Regions from separate parts of the Rouxiella sp. T17 genome, predicted to be linked through region 1. Evidence: predicted binding sites of a transcription regulator. Region 1 holds the regulator's gene; each other region holds the start of a gene.
The links. The regulator CRP, encoded in region 1, controls carbon source genes, mostly activating them, when cyclic AMP is high. The targets are predictions, from matches to a motif close to ATGTGANNNNNNTCACAT.
Positions count from the first base shown of each region.

Region 2: SC206_RS21830 (CidA/LrgA family protein) is a predicted target of CRP. The motif match lies at 2,696-2,713, and genes of this name have one in related genera.
Region 3: rhaS (HTH-type transcriptional activator RhaS) is a predicted target of CRP. The motif match lies at 2,794-2,811, and genes of this name have one in related genera.

Region 1 is NZ_JAWUEA010000001.1:13,425-18,489, forward strand. Features, by position in the region: gene SC206_RS00065 (YccS/YhfK family putative transporter) at 1-1,357, opposite strand, end outside; gene crp (cAMP-activated global transcriptional regulator CRP) at 1,418-2,050, opposite strand; gene SC206_RS00075 (OsmC family protein) at 2,397-2,807, shown strand; gene SC206_RS00080 (phosphoribulokinase) at 2,897-3,766, opposite strand; gene SC206_RS00085 (YheU family protein) at 3,921-4,169, opposite strand; gene SC206_RS00090 (hydrolase) at 4,153-5,065, opposite strand, start outside.
Region 2 is NZ_JAWUEA010000042.1:273,479-278,543, forward strand. Features, by position in the region: gene SC206_RS21820 (LacI family DNA-binding transcriptional regulator) at 1-808, shown strand, start outside; gene SC206_RS21825 (CidB/LrgB family autolysis modulator) at 1,554-2,243, opposite strand; gene SC206_RS21830 (CidA/LrgA family protein) at 2,240-2,638, opposite strand; gene SC206_RS21835 (sugar ABC transporter substrate-binding protein) at 2,841-3,917, opposite strand; gene SC206_RS21840 (PQQ-dependent sugar dehydrogenase) at 4,272-5,065, shown strand, end outside.
Region 3 is NZ_JAWUEA010000027.1:251,037-256,101, reverse strand. Features, by position in the region: gene SC206_RS08935 (L-rhamnose isomerase) at 1-1,135, opposite strand, end outside; gene rhaB (rhamnulokinase) at 1,132-2,640, opposite strand; gene rhaS (HTH-type transcriptional activator RhaS) at 2,940-3,764, shown strand; gene rhaR (HTH-type transcriptional activator RhaR) at 3,776-4,675, shown strand; gene rhaT (L-rhamnose/proton symporter RhaT) at 4,629-5,065, opposite strand, start outside.

The DNA.
Region 1 (5,065 bases):
TATAGGAAATCAGCGAAATCAGCAGCATAAACAGCAGGGTAATATTCTGCGGAATGGCCAGATGAAGCAGGCCCGCCGCCAGAATCAGGCCGATGAGCGTGCCGAGCGCGCGGTGCTGAATGCGCACCCGCGTGGCGTTATAGCCGTTTTGACTGACCAGCAGCGTGGTGAGCAAAATCCAGTAAGGTTTCGGCAAATTAAAGAACATGCCGAGCGTGCTGCCGATCGCCAGAATCACGCCCAATCGCGCGGCGTTGCGCAAGGCGGCAGACTTGAAAGACAGATAACTTTTCAGCGCGGCCCAGAACGGCAGGCGATTTTTATCCTGCATTAAATCGCGGCGATACAGCGGGCGCTGGGTGCGCAGCAGTCGCGCAATGCGGCTGAAATGGTAATAGCAAAACTGGCCAACCGGATTATCGCGATAGCGCGAGGCGATCTTTTCCAGCGCCGCCAGTTCGTTTGCCATTGAAAAACGAGGCGAACGTCGATGATAGAGAATGTCGTCGCCAATCCGTCGCAGCCTCGCGCTAATCACCTGCGCGTTGCGGGCAATCACCGCCTCGGCGTGGCTCTCTTCCACCAGCTTTTGCACCTCTTCGGGCAGGTGCAAACTGACGGTAATGTGCTCCTGCAAATCCAGCGCCACCTGAAAATTGCGCAGCAGCCGTTTACGATGCTGATGATCGTTGTTGGGCAACATGTGCATCTGTTGATACAGCGTGGCAATTAAATCGATCACCTTTTGCTGCCTTTTCAACAGCGGCGGCAGCGCAGTGTCGGGATCGGTGTGCTGAGTCAGCAGGGTATATTTCGCCTCGAAATAATCGGCGAGCTCGTTATACAGCTGACTGAGGGTTTCACGCATCGGCTGCTCTTCCGAAAGTCGGAACCACAGCCAGTTAAACAGTCCGTACCAGGCTGTACCGACCACAAAAAGCAGCGGCGCGTGCCAGATGGGCACCACGCCCGCCATGCTCAGCGTAAAGATTGAGGCCACCAGCGCGCCCGAAAGCAGTCGTGCATGCAGCGGACCGATTTCGCCCGTCACGCCAATCACCAGCGCGAAACTCAGCATGATAAACGGCAGCGGCACGTGCCAGTTCACCAGCATCAGCTGGAGCAAAATACTGCTGACGGCAAACAGCGAGCCGCCAATCACCAGCCGCTTGAAGAAATGTTTGTGGGGCGTATCGAGACCGGAAATATTGCAGCAGGCAGGCACCAGCGCGAACAGCAGACCCATCTTGAGTTGGCCAAACAGCATGGCAAAGGCGATAGGCAGGCATAGCACCAGCGTTTGACGCAGCGCATAGTTGATTTCAGGATGGTAAAAGAGTCGTCGCCAAAGCGTCATTTGAAAGAGATTCAAACAAAAACGGCACGACGACGAATCGCCATGCCGTTTTTAAAACGATTAACGGGTGCCGTAAACGACAATCGTTTTACCGTGCGCCGAGATCAGACTCTGATCTTCGAGCATTTTGAGAATTCGACCTACCGTCTCGCGTGAGCAACCGACGATCTGACCAATTTCCTGACGGGTAATCTTGATCTGCATACCATCGGGATGGGTCATGGCATCGGGCTGTTTAGCCAGATTCAGCAGAGTCTGGGCAATACGACCGGTCACATCGAGGAAAGCAAGGTTACCTACTTTTTCGGACGTGATTTGCAGTCGGCTCGCCATCTGCGCAGAGAGGCGCATCAGAATATCCGGGTTAACCTGGATCAGCTGGCGGAATTTCTTGTAGGAAATTTCGGCCACTTCACAGGCAGTTTTCGCTCTTACCCACGCGCTACGTTCCTGACCTTCTTCGAAGAGTCCCAGCTCGCCGATGAAGTCACCCTGATTCAGGTAGGAAAGTATCATCTCTTTGCCTTCTTCATCTTTGATAAGCACGGCAACCGAGCCTTTCACGATGTAATAAAGCGTTTCGGCCTTTTCACCTTGGTGAATCAGCGTACTTTTAGAAGGGTACTTGTGTATATGACAATGAGACAGGAACCATTCGAGAGTAGGGTCTGTTTGTGGCTTGCCGAGAACCATTAGTTATTATCCTCTTATTATCGCTGCCCAAAATCGCAGGGTTCTGAGTCCCTGTACGGCGATTTTTTACTTCGCGCTCTTTTAGCATATGAACTGACCAGCAATGCTGCAAGCGGCAGGTAGAGTGATTTAAGCGGTAATTTGCCCTTATCACCAAGGTTATCCTGTTAACACCTAAAAAACCTGACCGCAACTTGTTGGAAAGTTTCTTTCGGCTTTGTTTGTAGCACAGGTTTGCAGACGTGTCTTGTGTTGTCTCGCTTCAGCATGATGCGGATCGAGTTACATTGCCAGTTTCAGGGCTAAAGGGTAGTCTGTTTTAAAAATTGTGGCAGGAGAGAAACCAATGCAGGCACGAGTAAAGTGGGTCGAAGGTTTAACATTTCTGGGTGAATCGTCGTCGGGCCACCAGATAATCATGGACGGCAACGCGGGCGATAAATCCCCAAGCCCGATGGAAATGCTGTTGATGTCGGCGGGCGGATGCAGCGCCATCGACGTAGTTTCTATTTTACAGAAAGGCCGTAACGACATCGTAGGCTGCGAGGTCAAGCTGACTTCCGAACGCCGCGAAGAAGCGCCGCGCCTGTTTACGACCATTAATCTGCACTTTATCGTCACCGGAAAAGACCTGACGGACAAGGTTGTCGAGCGCGCGGTTAGCCTGTCGGCGGAGAAATACTGCTCGGTTTCGCTGATGCTGGGCAAAGCGGCAACCATTACGCACAGCTTTGAAGTGATCGATTCAGAAAGTTAATCGAAATTCAGGCGCTTTTCAGCGTTTATTGAATCGACTTTTAGAACGACGCGCCGCCTCAAAACCTTTTGCGGCGGCGTTTTTCAGCATTATTCGATTTTCTTGCCTTCCATCAAACGCTGCACCAGCGGACCCATGATCAGCTCCATCGCCAGCCCCATCTTGCCGCCCGGCACCACCAGCGTGTTGATGTGCGAGATAAACGAACCTTGCAGCATCGCCAGCAAATATGGGAAATCGATCTGATCCAGTCCCTGAAAATGGATCACCACGAAGCTTTCATCCAGCGACGGAATGGCTTTCGCGGCGAAAGGATTCGAAGTATCGATGGTCGGTACGCGCTGGAAGTTGATGTGCGTGCGGGAAAACTGCGGCGTGATGTAGCTGATGTAGTCATCCATTGACCTGACGACGGAATCCATCACCGCCTCGCGGGAGTGACCGCGCTCGCCGGTGTCGCGTACCAGTTTTTGGATCCATTCAAGGTTGACGATAGGCACCACGCCCACCAGCAAATCGACGTGTTTGGCGACGTCGACCTGATTCGTCACCACGCCGCCGTGCAGGCCTTCGTAAAACAGAATATCGGTCGGTTCGGGCAGCGCCTGCCACGGCGTGAAGGTGCCGGGCACCTGATTGTAGGGCACGGCTTCGTCATAAGTATGCAGATACTTGCGCGAGCGGCCGGAGCCGGTCTTGCCGTATTCGATAAAGCTTTGTTCCAGCAGCGTGAAGTCATTGGCCTCGGGACCAAAGTAGCTGATATGACGGCCTAAATCGCGCGCCTTGCGGATTGCCGCGTCCATTTCGGGGCGCGTAAAGTGGTGAAAGCTATCGCCTTCAAGCTGGGCGGCGTGCAGGCCCTGCTGTTGAAATATCTTGCGAAAAGCCAGGCTGGTGGTGGTCGTTCCAGCGCCGCTCGAGCCAGTGACGGCGATAACGGGGTGTTTAGCTGACATCGGTGTCGGACTCCTGCGGTTCGCGCATAATTAAGCTTATTGTTACCATATCTATGCGCTAAGTGACAGGAGATCTCCGCGTCGCGTTTGGCTGCTTAAGCTTGCTATTTAGTTATGGAACCACGCCTTTGGGTTAAGGAACTACGCCGTTGGGTTATGGAATATAGTCATCGCGTTCTTCATCGCCGGCGCGAAACTGGCCGCGCGGCATGATATTGAGCGTTTCGTGCAACTCCGACCACACCAGCACGATGTCGCCGCTTTTAAGCTGGCGGCGCACGTCTTCCACCTTTTGCTCCAGCGTTCTTTCCTGCTCGCCGTAATCGGTGCCTTCGCGCAGCACAAAGGCTTCGATGACACTGTCGAGGGTTTCGGGTGGCAATTCTTTATAAGGAATGATCATGGTGTCTATTTTTCTCAATCGTTGATTCGGCCAGCAGGCGCGGAGCCAGCCAGTCGGGAATGCGTGTTTCCAGCCACATCTGCGGATGACGCCAGCTGCCGCCGACAAATCCGACGTGCCCGCCGCGTTCGGTCAGCTGATATTCTACCTCAGGCGGCAGGTCACGTGGGTCGGGGATCACCGCGTCAGTCATGAAAGGGTCGTCTTTGGCGTGAATAATCAGCAACGGCACTTTGACCTTCGGTAGCAGCGGCAATCCGCTACAGCGTCGATAATAGTCTAGCGCGTTTTGAAAGCCGTGAGCTTTCGAAGTGATGGCGTCATCGAATTCACGCAGGTAGCGCATTGCATCAAGCTCTTGCAGCGTGACGGGCAGCGTATCGGGATATTTCAACAACTTGCGGCGCGCGTTACTTTTGAGCTGGTCCAGCAGATAGCGCTGATAAATCCGTGACGAACCTTGCTCAAGGCGCAGCGCGCAGGGTTCGAGCATCAAAGGCGCCGAGACAATCACCGCCGCCTGCAAACGACAATTTTCACCTTCCTGCCCGAGATAACAGGCCAGCATATTGCCGCCCAGCGAAAATCCGACCGCGGCGGTCGGCGCTTCGCCATAAGTTTGCGTCAGCCAGTTAAGGAAAAAGCGCGCGTCTTCGGTTTCGCCAGAGTGGTAAATGCGCCGCAGCCGATTGGGTTCGCCGCTGCAACCGCGAAAATGCATCACTACGCCAAGGCCGCCTTTATCGCGCCACGCCTGCAAAAGCCCGTGCGCATACGGGCTGGTAAAGCTGCCTTCAAGCCCGTGAAATAGCACCATGCGCGGTTTGTGTCGCGCAAACTGGGGATCTTCACTCCAGGCCAAATCGACAAAATCGCCGTCGGGCAAATCCAGCCGT
Region 2 (5,065 bases), on a different contig from region 1:
GCGTGGAATCGCCGACGTGGCGCGCGCGGAGGGGTATCACATTTTGCTTGGCAACAGTGACGAAACGCTGGTGGAAGAGCAGGACGCGGTAAGAGTGATGCTGGAGAAACAGGTCGACGGCATTATTATCGCGCCAAGCTCTTCGTTGCAGAAGGATAACGCCCATTTGGCGCAGATTTTGGCCGACGGCAGGGCGTTAAAACTGTTTGACCGCGGCGTGCCTGGTCTTCCCGTGGAGGCAATTATGGTCGATTTTACGGCCTCTTCGCGTCAGGCGACTTTAGCGCTGCTCGACGCAGGACATCGGCGTATTAGCTATTTAACTAGCATGACGCTCGACAAGCCTTTTGTCTGCGCCGATGAACTTGGCTTAACGCCGGTAGCGCAGCGCGTGGCGGGCATGGAGCAGGCGTTTGCCGAGCGCGGCGTGCCGTTTATTGCCGAACTTATCCAGCCCAACGCCTCCAGTGACGAGGCCATCGCGGCTATCGTCGACACACTTTTTAAATCATCGCAGCCATCGACGGCATTAATCGCCTCCGACAGCCTGATCGCCATGAGCGTACTGCGCGAACTTGCCAATCGCAAGCTGCGAGTGCCGGAGGATTTATCATTTGTGATGTTCGATAACTTCCCGTGGACGGAGATAGTCTCCCCGCCGCTGTCGGTGATTGCACAGCCGGTGTATGAGATGGGAAGGGAAGCGGCAAGACGGATTATTTGCGACTTGAGGGGTGAAGTCGCGGGCACCCTTAAGGAGTTTGGAGCGATTTTCATCGCTCGGGGATCCATAGGGGTGGTGGTATAGATTTGGAATCTATAGGCAATTTTTTTTAATTTCAAATTTAGGGTTTTAAATTCAAGTTCAACGGCATGCGCTTCGCTTACTGCGCGGCGGCGCAGACCGCCCAAAGAGGCGCAGTAGCTCGCCCCTTTGGAATCCCAAGCTTTTTTTCCACAGCTGTAACTTGAGGACTAAAAAGTTACATCTTTCCAGCGACCACTGCGTGTGGCGTTGGTCGCGCGGCTTCGCCGTTCCTTCATTACGGATTTGAGCCAAACACGTCTCAAATCACTCCACTCAGCGCCGCCCTGATCCCGCCAATTACAGCTTAAAAAGAAAAAAAGGTAACTTTTCTGCGGTCAAGAACCGATTCTTCAACCTAAAATTTATTGTTTGAGGGATCGGCTTTTGACCGCCCAAGAGTATCCGCCCTTGCTTTAAGTGTTGTGATTGGCGGGATCAGGGCGGCGCGGAACGGAGTTGAGAAAGACGTTTTTGGCTTTCGAGCGAAGTGACGGAAGCGCGAAGCGCCGCGACCTACGCCACACTTCGGAGTCACTGGAAAGATCTCACTTTTTCAGCTCTCAAGTTGCAGCTGTGGAAAAAAAGCGCGGGATTCTCAAGGGTGTTCGCTTAGGAACATCCTTGAGGCGGTCTGCGCCGCCGCGCAGTAAGCGAAGCGCATGCAGTTGAATTTGAAATTGAATTTAAAGATTTAGACCTAAAGAAAATTGCCTTTAGATTTAAAATCTAAAATACAGATTTTGCTTTAAAAGATTTTTAATAAAATAGGAAACAAAAAGGGTGCCACTAATGAGGTGATAATCCCACAAATCACCAACGCCAGTGAACTAAACGCCCCTTCCTGATAATCAAGCTCGGCGCAACGTGCAGTCCCAAGCGCGTGCGAGGCGTTACCAATCGCTAATCCACGTGAAGCTTTAGTCGTTATCTTCAATAGATTTAAAATCGTGTGGCCGAACACTGCGCCAAGAATACCGACGAAAATAACGCACACTGCGCTAATGGCCGGAATACCGTGGATTGCCTGCGAAGTCGCCATGGCTATCGGCGTGGTCACCGATTTCGGTAAAACAGAGGCGGCAATTTCGGGCGTTGCACCCATCCAAAGCGCAATCGCGGTGCCTGTCGTCATCGCGACCACGCTGCCAATAAAGCAGATGCTCAGAATCGATTTCCAGCGGGCGCGAATTTGATGCAGCTGCTCGTATAAAGGAAAGGCGAGGGCAACGACGGCGGGTTGTAGCAAATCGTTGAGGATTTTGCTGCCGGCAAAATAGCGCGCGTATGAGACGTGAGTCACTAGCAATATCGGGATGATTATTACCATCGACATTAATAATGGATTAAGTAACGGCATCCGCAGCTTGATTGCCAGTTTGCGCGTGGCCCAGAACACGACCAGCGTCAGCGGCAGTGACCACCAGATTTCGCTCATGGTTTTTCCTCCGGATCAATCACGGTTTTACGCTCGGCGTGCACATATTGCGAAGAGTAGGCCACGACCAGCAGCACGATAAATGTACTGATAAAACAGGAAACCACCAGCGGCCCAAACTGACTGCGCAGCTGGTCGTAATAGTTCATCACGCCCACGCCAATCGGCACAAACAGCAGCGCCATATAACGAATCAAAATACTGCAACCGGGTTTGACCCACTTATAAGGCAAGATTTGAGTCGACAGCAGCACAAACAGAATCAGCATGCCGATAATGCTGCCCGGTATAGCCAGCGGAAGCAGGGCGGAAATAGCATTCCCTGCGTAAAGACAGGCATAAATCAGAATAAATGCCCGTAAATATTGGATAGGAAGTGATAGTGCGGATTTCATGGTCTTGCCCCAGTCGAAATATGCATTCATCATACAATTAAAATTAATCGCCTTCCAGTGTGATCGCGATCACAGAGGCAATTTTTTCATCGATGAGCTGTTTGATGAGTGTACGCGAAGGCTGGCAGAGAGGATGAAAAGAAAAACCCGCCAGTTTTTCGCTGACGGGTAATTAGCAGATGAGAGAAAACTTAATACAAGATTATTTTTTGTACTTGGCTTCAAGCGTTGCGAACCACGGCGCGGTGAAATCTTCCGATTTTCCCCAACCCGGAATGATTTTGCCTAACGCGTTAACGTTAACGGCACCCGGCTGGCTCGCCAGTAGCGCCTGCGGGATGACCTGCGCCGGGAATTCATAAGTCGCAGGCGTTTTTTCACCGGCAATTTTCAGCGCCACTAAACGCAGGTTCACCGCGCCGATAAGCTGAGTATCCACTGCGGCAGTAAATTTCCACGGGCTATCCTTCTCGCGCATCAGTTGGAGATCCTGATTCGACGCGTCAATGCTATAAAGCTTGATTTCTGTACGGCCGTTTTCTTTTAATGCCTTATATGCGCCCTGACTGAAGGCATCCCACGCGCCCCAAATGGCATCGATTTTTCCTTTCGGATATTTAGCTAACAGCGCGCCGACCTGATTAGCCGTATCGCCCTGAACGTCGGAAGAGACGGCACCGATTGACTCAAGCTGATGAATCCCCGGGTTATCTTTCAAGATCTGCTGATAAGTAACGTTACGGCGCTCCATTGGCGGGAAGCCCGCCACCCACAGGCGCACAATATTAGCTTTGCCGTTGAAATCTTTAACTAATTCGCCCATCGACGCTTTAGTCAACGAAGTATCATCTTGGCGTGACACCGTCACTCCCGGCGTGCCCTCGGTGACTTCAGTATCGAATACGGAAACGGCGATGCCTGCATCGGTAATGCGTTTCACCAAATTGTTGGAATAGGGGCCGCGGCCTTGAGAGAGAATGATGCCGTCATATTTCTGGCTGATCGCCTGATTAACAAAGTCCTGGAATTTTGCGTCGTCGCCGTTGCTCAGGAAAGTGTCCACCTTGAAGCCCAGCGCACGGCCTTGCTTGATGGCACCCGCCAAGAATTGGGTCGTATTGTCATCGGAACCAAGATTACGAATCACCGCGATGCGAATAGGTCCATTATGCTGCGCGATGGCGGCAGGAATGGCGGCGATGGCAGGTTTTTCGGCAGCGAACGCCGGAACAGCGGCAAACAGGCTCAATGCGAGCAGTGACGCGGACATTTTTTTCATTATTACTCCGTCAGGCGTTGGCGGGATCCCAGTAGGTCACGCATTAAAGGAATGCACAGGTTAGTTATATTAAAATTGAACTATATAGACATCTATAAGGCTAGGTGTCTAATTTAACAAGCATAGTAGCGACTTGTTTCCTGCTTTGGAATGGCCTTGATTATCATTTTTCGCGCCTTGCATATATTTTTTGGCTATAAGAAAGGCGTCGATTTATTAACCGCCTTTTCCATTTGGCCTGAGCTTTTTCAATACTTTAGATATTGTTTAATTTACAGTCCCTATACATTGGGGCGTTATTACTCGTCTAAAATACAACTAAACATCAATTTGCCGTTTCGAAAAGGATCTCACATGCCGTTTTCCCTTAAGATTTCTTCCCGCGTTTGGCCCGCGCTGCTGGTGGCTGGCGTGATAGCGACGCCCGCCGCTGCACTGGCGCAGGCCGCAGGCAAACCGGTGCCAAAACTGGCGCTAAATGTCGAAACTGAATTAACGGGATTAGATCATCCATGGTCGCTGGCTTTCCTGCCGGATAATCAGGGCGCATTGATTACCGAACGCAGCGGAACGTTACGTTTATGGCAGCCAGGCAAGCCACTTTCTGAGCCTTTAACCGGCGTGCCGGCCGTGTGGGTAGAAGCGCAGGCGGGATTATGGGACGTCAGGCTGGCGCCAGATTTTGCTACCAGCCGCCGCGTCTATCTCAGCTATGCCGCCAAGGATGACAAAGGTGAGCCGCACGCCGAGCTGGGTTACGGCACGCTGTCGCAGGACGGGCTGCATCTGGAAAACTTCAAAACTATCTTCGTAGAAACGCCTGCTTTGGAAAGTGGCATCAACCTTGGTGGCCGATTGGTATTTGATGCCAAGGGCAATATTTTGATGTCGCTGGGCGATAATAATCAGCGCAGTCAGGCGCAGGATCTCAATTCTCTGCGCGGCAAAATCATCCGTCTTACGCCTGAGGGCGGCATTCCCGCTGATAATCCGTTTGTGAAAAATGCCTCCGCGCGGCATGAGATCTGGACCTACGGCAATCGTAATACGCAGGCGTTGGCTTTTAATCCGCAAAGCGGCGAGCTGTGGGAAACCGAACACGGCCCACGCGGCGGCGATGAAGTGAATATTCTCAAAGCAGGCAGCAA
Region 3 (5,065 bases), on a different contig from region 1:
GCTCTTCGAGCAGCGCCAGACGCAGCGTGTAATCGCCCTCGTTTTCGGCTTGGCGCAACTGGTCGATAGGTTCGAGCAGCGCGCGCAGCAGCGCTTTTTTGGCGTTGCGCGTGCCGATCACCCACGCGGCGATGCGATTGATCGAGGCGTCGAAGAAATCGAGGCCGATGTGGACTTTGTCGAACAGCTGATTGCGCACGATTTCAGTGGCGATGGCCTGCGTTTCGTCGTCAAGAATCACCACGTGATCGCTGTCCCAACGCACCGGACGGCTGACGTGCAGCAGCAGGCGCGGCACGTAAAGCATGGCGGTGGAGATTTTGTCGGAAATCACTTCGGTCGGATGGAAGTGTCCGGCGTCCAGCGTCAGCGCGGTTTGGCGACTGGCGGCATAGCCCAGGCAAAATTCGTTGGAGCCGACGGTGTAGCTTTCCGCGCCGATGCCGAACAGTTTGCTTTCAACGGAATCGATGTGCTGCGACGGGTCAAGTTTCTCTTTGATTATCTCATCCAGCGAATTCATCAAACGCTGGCGCGGGCCGAAACGGTCGACGGTGAGGTCTTTCATGCCGTCCGGCACCCAGATATTCATCACCGACGGCGTGCCAAGCTGCTCGCCGAATGAAGCAGAGACTTTGCGGCTAGCCTTGCAGTGCTCAATCCAGAACTGGCGAATTTCGGCGCTCTGGCTCGACAGCGTAAAGCCGTCGGCGCTGTGTTCGTGCGAGAAACAGGTCGGGTTGAAATCCAGCCCAATCTGCTCTTTCTTCGCCCATTCCACCCAGTTACTAAAGTGTTTCGGCGCGATATCGGTGCGTTCGACGGGCGCGTCGCTCTCAAGATAAATCGCGTGCAGATTCAAACGCTTGGGTCCCGGAATCAGCGACATTGCCTTGTCGAGATCGGCGCGCAGCTCCACAGCATTGGTGGCGCGGCCCGGATAATTTCCCGTGGCCTGAATACCGCCGGTCAGCGCGCCCTGCGGGTTTTCAAAACCGCGCACGTCATCGCCCTGCCAGCAGTGCATCGAGATGGGTAAGGTGTCGAGTTTTGACAGCGCGGCCTCTACGTCAACGCCCACGGCGGCAAAACGTTGTTTAGCCAGTTCAAAGGCCTGATCGATGAGCTTGGTCATAAGCAAAATTCCTTATTAGGTTGGCTAAGCGCCTGAAAACGCGGCCAATGGGCGGCGAAGACGCTGTCGGAATGGGGTTCAATACGATTTAACGGGAACTGTTCGGCGACCAGCTTGCGGAAGGCGCTGACGTCTTTGACTTCGCCCAACGCAATCAGCTGACAGCCGATATTGCCCAGCGTCGAGGCTTCAATCGGCCCGGCAATCACCGGCAGATTGCAGGCATTGGCGCAGAGCTGATTAAGAAACTGGTTTTGACAGCCGCCGCCCACAATGTGCAGCTGGGTAAAAGCTTTGCCGCGCACGGTCGCCAACTCTTCAAGCACCTGCCGATAAAGCAGCGCCAGACTGTCGAAGATGCAGCGCGCCAGCTCGGCGGCGTTGTGCGGCTGAGGCATGGCGTTTTCGACGCAGGCGTTTTGAATTTCCCGCACCATGCTCGACGGATTAATAAAACGATCGTCATTCGGATTGATCAGCCAGCGGCAGGCGCTTTGCTGCGCGGCGTCGTCGATGAGTTGACACAGGTCGTCGATGTGCAGCTCTTCGCAAACGCGCTGTAACAGCCACAGGCCCATAATATTTTTCAGCACTCGATAACGGCCTTCTGCGCCGCCTTCGTTGGTGATATTGGCCTCAAGCGCGGCGCGATTGTTAAAAGGCGTCAAACTTTCGAAGCCCATTAACGACCAGGTGCCGGAGGAGAGATAGGCCGCGTCGGCGTCGGCCAGCGGCGTGCCCAAAACTGCACTGGCGGTATCGTGGGTCGCGACGGCAATCACCGGCACGCCCTGACCCTGCGCATTCATCCACTCACCAATTTTATGGCCGGGCTGTGACGGGCGACCCAACCACGCGGCCTTCGCGCCCGCCCAGTGCAGCAGTTTGCTGTCCCATTCGCCGCTTTCGATATTCAGCATCTGGGTGGTGGACGCGTTGGTATATTCCCAGCACAGCTGGCCGGTGAGGCGATAATGCAGGTAATCCGGGATTTGCAGCAGGTGAGCAATATTGTCGACCAGCTCGGGCTGATTGCGGGTCAGCGCGCGCAGCTGATAAAGCGTGTTGAAGGGCAAAAACTGGATACCGGTTTGCTTGTAAATGGCTTCACGACTCAGCTCGGCGTGCGCCTTGGCCATCACACCGTGAGTGCGCCGGTCGCGATAAGAGACAGCGGGTGCCAAACGCCTGCCGTCGGCATCCAGTAACACAAAATCGACGCCCCAGGTATCGATGCCGAGGCTGTCCAGCCTAATACCTTCGTCATCCAGCTGCTGTAAACCGGCGCGAATGGCCTGCTCCAGCGCGTCAACATCCCAGCATTCATGTTCATCAACTGTCACCAGAGAGTTAGTGAAACGGCTGACTTCGCGCAGGGTCAGCACGCCTTGCGCAAGGTCGGAACAGGCCAGCATGACGCGGCCGCTGGAGGCACCGAGATCAATGGCCACGCTATAGCGAAGCGTGTTGGAGGGGCTGGCCGTCGTAGAGTGGCGAAACGTCATGGATTTCTTCCCGGCTGAATGAATGACTCCAGTCTAAAATCCGCCAGATTTGCCGCCTTTTCGTCACTGCCAGCGCAAAATGCCTGTTGGCAACGGTACAAAGATAGCCTTGAAGCAGCTCACACTTTTTTCTTTTGCTCTCACTCGAACAAGCTGTGACGCTCTCCGCATTTCTGAATCATTTCTTATTCTTTCTTGAAAAATGCCGCCACCAAGGTGATTTCATGGTCAAAAATTCAAGGTAAAGTTGCGCGGGCATTATTACCATCGGTTACGGACTTATTAATGAGGTGTTAAAAATGACCCTACTGCACAGCGTTGATTTTTTCCCGCCCGGTGGTTTTTCAATTGCCGTTGAACCGCGCGCGCCGCAGAGCGCCTTTCCCGAACATCATCATGATTTTCATGAAATTGTGCTGGTGGAACAGGGCAGCGGCATTCACGTTTTCAATGGTCAACCGCAAACGCTTTGCGGCGGCTGCGTCTGTTTTGTTCGCGATCACGATCGCCATTTATATGAGCAAACCGATAATTTGCATTTAACCAACGTGCTGTATCGCGGACCCGACGCTTTCCGTTTCCTTTCCGGATTACGCAATTTACTGCCGCAGGAAACCGACGGCAACTACCCGTCGCTGTGGCGGATTAACAATAAGGTGATGGCGCAGGCCAAATCGCTGATTGACCAATTACCGCGCCGCACGGAAGATTTTTCGCTGGAACAGCAGGCCGAGCAGGAACTGCGTTTTATGCAGCTTTTGGTGTTGCTGCGACAGGGCCGCAGCACGCAGGACGACAGCAATCAGGAAAGCCGTTTACGTCATCTGCTTGATTGGCTAAACGAACATTACAGCGAAGAGATTGATTGGGATGAAGTGGCGAGCCATTTTTCGCTGTCGCTGCGCACGCTGCATCGCCAGTTGAAACAGCAAACCGGCAGCACGCCGCAGCGTTATCTTAACCGGCTGCGCCTGCTGCAATCGCGGCACTTATTGCGCCACAGCGACATGCGCGTCACGGACATCGCTTTTCAGTGCGGTTTCGGCGACAGCAATCATTTTTCGACGCTGTTCAAGCGTGAGTTTGGCTATGCGCCGCGCAACGTTCGTCAACATATGAACTAACTCGAGGCCCTATGACTCTTCATCAGCCAACCGTTCGCCCACCCGCTCTTCGTCTGCCAAAAGCCGACTACTTACCTTCAGACCTGATGCCGGTAGCGGTCGCCGATCGCGCGCCGCAGCCCTCCTTCCCTGCGCACACCCATGAATTCTGCGAAATCGTGATTGTCTGGCGCGGCAACGGGCTGCACGTGCTCAACGATCGGCCGTGGCTGGTGACCTGTGGCGATATTTTTTATATCCGCGCGACCGATTGTCACAGTTACGATGCCGTCAACGATTTGGTGCTCGACAACATTATTTACTGTCCGGAACGGTTTAAACTCGGATTGGACTGGTCGGAAATGCTGCCACGCGACGAGGGCGACAGCCCGACGCACTGGCGGCTGACCACGCGCGGTATGGCGCTGGCGCGAGGCGTGATTTTGCAGCTGGTGCAGGAGAGTCGCAAAACTGACGTGCTGTCGTTGCAACTTACCGAGGCGCTGTTTCTGCAATTGGCGCTGATTCTGAAACGCCATCGCTACGCCGCCGATAAAGCTTACGCCCTGCCGGAAGGCGAACAGCTGGATTTATTGATGTCGGCGATTCAGGCGGACGTCGGCAAACACTTCTGTCTCGGCGTTTTTTGCCAGCAAAATGGCCTGTCGGAACGCGGATTAAAGCAGCTTTTTCGCCAGCAAACCGGGATGAGCATCGGCCACTATTTGCGCCAGTTGCAGCTGTGTCAGGCGAAGCATTTGCTACGCAGCAGCGATCGCCTGATAGGAGACGTTGCTGCGTCCTGTGGCTTTGACGACAGCAACTATTTTTCCGTGGTGTTTACGCGCGAAACCGGCATGACGCCCAGCGCGTTGCGTCAGCAATTCAGGACGCCATCCCCAAACCTACAATATTTGCCGCCATCACGATGACCAGACAGCCCACGCTCAACACACCGATTGGGCGCTGACCGACGTTTTTCCACTCCTTCATAATCAGCCCGACCAGCCCGCCACACAGCACGTAGAAACTCATGTGCAGCATCCAGCTGATAAAATCATACTGCGCCGGAATTTTGGCGTGGCCCCAGGCATAAAAGAAGAATTGCAGATACCACATGGTGCCGCCGAGCAGCGCAAAGCAGACGTTGGCCAGCAGCAGCGGTTTTGCCACCGAGAAATCGGCTTTGACCGACAGCTCTTTTTTGGTCGCCAGACGAATAAAGCAGTAGGCCAGATTGACGATGGCTCCGCCGCCCATAATCACCACGTAGCTTGGCAGCGCGACATAAAGCGGGTCGATACCCAGCGCGGCGGCGGCTT